Regions from separate parts of the Schinkia azotoformans genome, predicted to be linked through region 2. Evidence: a T-box and tRNA genes for the amino acid it is inferred to sense, from the RefSeq annotation. Region 2 holds a T-box; the other holds one or more tRNA genes.
The links. The T-box of region 2 lies ahead of pheS (phenylalanine--tRNA ligase subunit alpha). A T-box ahead of a tRNA ligase gene usually reads a tRNA of that ligase, here a tRNA-Phe.
Positions count from the first base shown of each region.

Region 1 (2,451 bases), on a different contig from region 2:
AACGTGATAATAGAGACCCAAACAAAAAAGTATGTAATTCTAGACCATAGACTGCCCTTTGCTCTCTTATTGACGTAAAATATTGAAAACAATACTGGATAGAAAAAATAATTAATTGTTAGGGGGAGATCTGTCGCTTTCGGCAACACCCGCACAGGTGCACTTAATAAGCCAAATTGAAAAGAGGGCATATCGCAAAGCCAGACGATTGCTTGAAACATTAAGAATGCTAAGAATCCCTTGCGCCATTCTTTGTGTGGAATAAACAAAATAAAGCCAAGAAAACCGAACAGCCACATTGCTACAAGGATCAAACACTCCATCAGCATGTTTCAGAAATCCCTCCCAATAAACTACTTATTATTTATGGCATTAAAAGTATTTTCAGTATTCTCCAATCATATTCAATAATGTCGATAAAAAAATATAAAATCTGGTCTTGCCAAAAAAAGAAGGTATGCGAATTCATATTCGAATTTGCATACCTTTTGTTTTGTGTATTTTTATTATTATTTTGCAGCGTTATAGCGTTTTGTAACTTCTTCCCAATTTATTACGTTCCAGAATGCACTTACGTAGTCGGGACGACGGTTTTGGTAGTTTAAGTAATAAGCATGCTCCCAAACATCTAGACCAAGAATTGGCGTTTTGCCTTCCATTAATGGAGAATCTTGGTTTGGTGTGCTAGTCACTTCAAGCTGTCCATTGTTAACTGCTAACCAAGCCCAACCTGAACCAAAACGGGTTGTAGCTGCTTTAGCGAACTCTTCTTTAAAAGCATCAAAGCTACCAAATTTTTGAGCGATTGCGTCAGCAAGTTCACCAGTTGGTGCGCCACCACCATTTGGACTCATAACAGTCCAGAATAATGAATGGTTAGCATGACCACCACCGTTATTGCGAACTGCAGTACGTGCTGCTTCAGGAACAGCATCAAGGTTTGAAATAACTTCTTCAACAGATTTGCTTAAAAGCTCGTCATTTCCTTCAAGTGCGTTATTTAAGTTTGTTACATAAGTATTGTGGTGTTTCGTATGATGGATTTCCATAGTTCTAGCATCAACATGTGGTTCTAATGCATCATATGCATAAGGTAATTGTGGTAATTCAAATTTAGCCATAATAAAATCTCCTCCTAGTTAATTATGTAGATGTTAATTTTTGGATTTTTATACTTTTTTGTTTCAAAAGTATCTTTCGCTCTTACATTAACACTTATTCCACACTTTTTCAAATTTAAAACCTCAAAATTTTACATAACAACATAATTTTTTCCAACCAAGCCATTATTTATTCAAAATAAAAACACCCTTATAAAGGATGTTTTTTAGAGTGGCTCGAGACAGAATCGAACTGCCGACACGAGGATTTTCAGTCCTCTGCTCTACCGACTGAGCTATCGAGCCATAGTTATGTATTTGGTTGCGGGGGCAGGATTTGAACCTACGACCTTCGGGTTATGAGCCCGACGAGCTACCAGACTGCTCCACCCCGCGATGGTAAAAAATATATAATATTGTGCTTCCTTCAAAGTTTGCATAGAAACGACTGTCCCTTTGTCGTCCCGACCTCAGAAAGATTATTCAAGAAGCGTTTCGGTCGGTACGCTGATGCGGATTCGATGAAGCTTATTCGGTCGTGCTCCACCCCGCGATGGTAAAATAATAATTAAATTTATGGCGGAGGAAGAGGGATTCGAACCCCCGCGCGGTTTAACCCGCCTGTCGGTTTTCAAGACCGATCCCTTCAGCCGGACTTGGGTATTCCTCCGCGTTAAATAATATAATATAGAAATGGTGGACCCTGCAGGACTCGAACCTGCGACCGATCGGTTATGAGCCGATAGCTCTAACCAGCTGAGCTAAGGGTCCATTCTAGTTATAGTAGTATGGGGCGACTGATGGGGATCGAACCCACGAGTGCCGGAGCCACAATCCGGTGCGTTCACCACTTCGCCACAGTCGCCATGTCTATAGATGAAAGAAATAGCGGCGGAGGGGATCGAACCCCCGACCTTACGGGTATGAACCGTACGCTCTAGCCAGCTGAGCTACACCGCCATAATAAAATGGCTCCACAGGCAGGATTCGAACCTGCGACCGATCGGTTAACAGCCGATAGCTCTACCACTGAGCTACTGTGGAATATTGTTTAGCGACATTTTTTAATATATCAAACAATCTTAATTATGTCAACTCTTTTTAAAATACTTTTGAAACTATGAATAACGACTGCTAAAATAATATAACATTTTAAAGAGCAAAACTCAATAATTATTTTACTTGTATCTTTTTGAATAGATAGGTAAGATATGCCATGAAGGGAAGTGTGTCTATAAAAATGAATATATTTAAGCAATTAGGAAAAAGCATCTATTCTCCTAAAGATGTTGCGCTCTTTCGATTTCAAGGAATAGGTAAGACAATTGGCTATGTGTTTCTATTAATGTTC
Region 1 is NZ_JARSMD010000007.1:9,971-12,421, reverse strand. It holds gene P9E47_RS03470 (CBO0543 family protein) at 1-329, opposite strand, end outside; gene P9E47_RS03465 (superoxide dismutase) at 510-1,121, opposite strand; tRNA gene P9E47_RS03460 (tRNA-Phe) at 1,334-1,406, opposite strand; tRNA gene P9E47_RS03455 (tRNA-Met) at 1,420-1,496, opposite strand; tRNA gene P9E47_RS03450 (tRNA-Ser) at 1,678-1,770, opposite strand; tRNA gene P9E47_RS03445 (tRNA-Ile) at 1,795-1,871, opposite strand; tRNA gene P9E47_RS03440 (tRNA-His) at 1,890-1,965, opposite strand; tRNA gene P9E47_RS03435 (tRNA-Met) at 1,987-2,060, opposite strand; tRNA gene P9E47_RS03430 (tRNA-Asn) at 2,070-2,144, opposite strand; gene P9E47_RS03425 (DUF1189 domain-containing protein) at 2,341-2,451, shown strand, end outside.
Region 1: it has a tRNA-Phe gene. The T-box ahead of pheS (phenylalanine--tRNA ligase subunit alpha) is inferred to sense a tRNA for this amino acid. The anticodon was not compared.

Region 2 (2,451 bases):
ACATGCTTAATGCATCAGAACGGTTCGGTGTTAAGCTAAGCTCTAACACTTTATCATTTAAATTCAAATATTCTAGTGGGTCGGTACCAACCTCAACTTCAAATGGGAAAACAAAAATTCCAGTCGCATATTCTTTTGGTACGAATTTTGTTTCAATCCCTAGTTCCTGCAAGGAGCAAATCATACCATTAGAGGCTTCTCCGCGAAGCTTCGCTTTTTTAATTTTGAAATTCCCAGGAAGAACAGCCCCGATTTTAGCAACGATTACTTTTTGTCCTGCGGCAACATTTGGCGCACCACAGATAATTTGCTTCGGTTCTTCTTCGCCAAGGTCAACTTGACAAATATTAAGTTTATCTGCCTCGGGATGCTTCACGCATTCCAATACATGGCCGACAACAACGCCTTCGATGCCTTTATTTAAAACCTCTACCTGCTCAACTTCAATTCCGGCTTTTGTAATTTTCTCAGCAAGCTCTTCTGCTGATACATCATTTATGTCAACATAGTCTTTTAGCCAATTATAAGATACTAACACGTTGTAGCCTCCTCTTAAACCCGTTTAAATTGTTTTAAAAAGCGGATATCATTTGTATAGAAATGACGGATATCATCAATGCCATATTTCAACATCGCAATACGCTCAGGTCCCATACCAAATGCGAATCCTGTGTATTTTTTTGAATCAAAGCCGGCCATTTCAAGTACATTCGGATGTACCATACCTGCACCTAGTATTTCAATCCAGCCAGTATGCTTACAGATTGAACAGCCATGACCGCCACACATACAGGAAACATCTATTTCAACTGATGGCTCCGTGAATGGGAAGAAGCTTGGGCGGAGGCGGATTTTACGATCTTCACCGAACATCTTTTTCGCAAATACTTCAAGTGTTCCTTTAAGGTCACTCATGTGAATATTTTCATCAACAACGAGTCCTTCGATTTGCATAAATTGATGGGAATGGGTTGCATCGTCATTGTCACGGCGATAGACCTTGCCCGGACAAATAATTTTAACCGGTCCACGACCTTCATGCTTTAGCATTGTTCTAGGTTGAACTGTTGATGTTTGAGTACGAAGCAAAATTTCTTCAGTTATGTAGAAGGAATCTTGCATATCACGAGCAGGATGGCTTTTTGGTAAGTTTAGTGCTTCAAAATTATAATAATCAGTTTCTACCTCTGGACCTTCAGCAATTTGGTAACCCATGCCAATAAATAAATCCTCAATTTCTTCAATAACAGCAGTTAATGGATGATGATTTCCTGCACGTACCGGACGGCCTGGAAGAGTGACATCGACTTTCTCAGCTGCCAACTTTTTCTCTACTTCTTGTTTTTCAAATCTTTCTTGTTTTTCTTCAAGCTTTTCTTGAATGGCAGCACGTACGTCATTCGCTAATTGACCAATGACTGGGCGCTCCTCTGCAGATAATTTTCCCATGCCGCGTAATACTTCCGTAATCGGACCTTTTTTACCTAAATAGGCAACGCGGATCTCATTCAATGCTTTTAAGTCTTCCGCTTGCTCAACTTTCAGAAGAGCTTCTGCTTGTAGTTCTTTTAACTGAGCTTCCATTTAAATCCTCCTTAAACTTTATATAAATAAAAAAAGCCTTCAATCCCAAAAGGGACGAAGACTTATCTTTCGCGGTACCACCCTAATTAACAGTGCAATATAAATGCACCGTTCACTTCATTGCAATAACGGTTATTCAACCGGACAAGTGTCAGCTCCAGAGTGAATTCAGCTACATCGATCCTAAAGATGCTTCCAGTCTATGGCATCTTCTCCCTGACAAGTCGAGAGGTAACGTACTATGTTCCTTCACAGCTTATGTATAAAATTATCTTTATCATTATAGTATAAGATCCGCTTGGAGGCAAACCCAATTATAAATTTATCGAGCTATCCTCTTAAATGGTACAAAAGGATTCCAGTTGCAATCGAAACATTTAAAGACTCAGCTTGTCCATAAATCGGAATGTATAAATTTTCATCCGTTAGTTTTAATAATTTAGGGTCCACACCATTTCCCTCATTACCGACAAGGAGGGCAAAATGCTTCTGCGGCTCGATTTCTTTAAAGTTGCGTGCCCCTTCCAATGCAGTCCCAAATACCGGCACACCAATAACATTTAGCCGTTTAATCCAAACATCTAAATTCCCGTCCATAATCGGAATATGGAATAAAGAGCCTTGGGTTGCTCTAATAACCTTACCATTATATAAATCGACGCAGCCTTCCCCTAAAATAACAGCATCCATTCCAACAGCATCCGCAGTCCGAATCATTGTTCCAAGATTTCCAGGGTCTTGAACATTGTCTATTAAGAGAAGCTTAGCTGTTGCGATATTAATCGGTGTTGGGCCTTTCATTCCGCAGACAGCAGCGATGCCTTGAGGTGTTTCCGTATCTGAAATAGTATTCATTATATCTTCTGT
Region 2 is NZ_JARSMD010000016.1:62,613-65,063, forward strand. It holds gene pheT (phenylalanine--tRNA ligase subunit beta) at 1-538, opposite strand, end outside; gene pheS (phenylalanine--tRNA ligase subunit alpha) at 553-1,584, opposite strand; T-box leader at 1,632-1,846, opposite strand; gene P9E47_RS08890 (TrmH family RNA methyltransferase) at 1,915-2,451, opposite strand, start outside.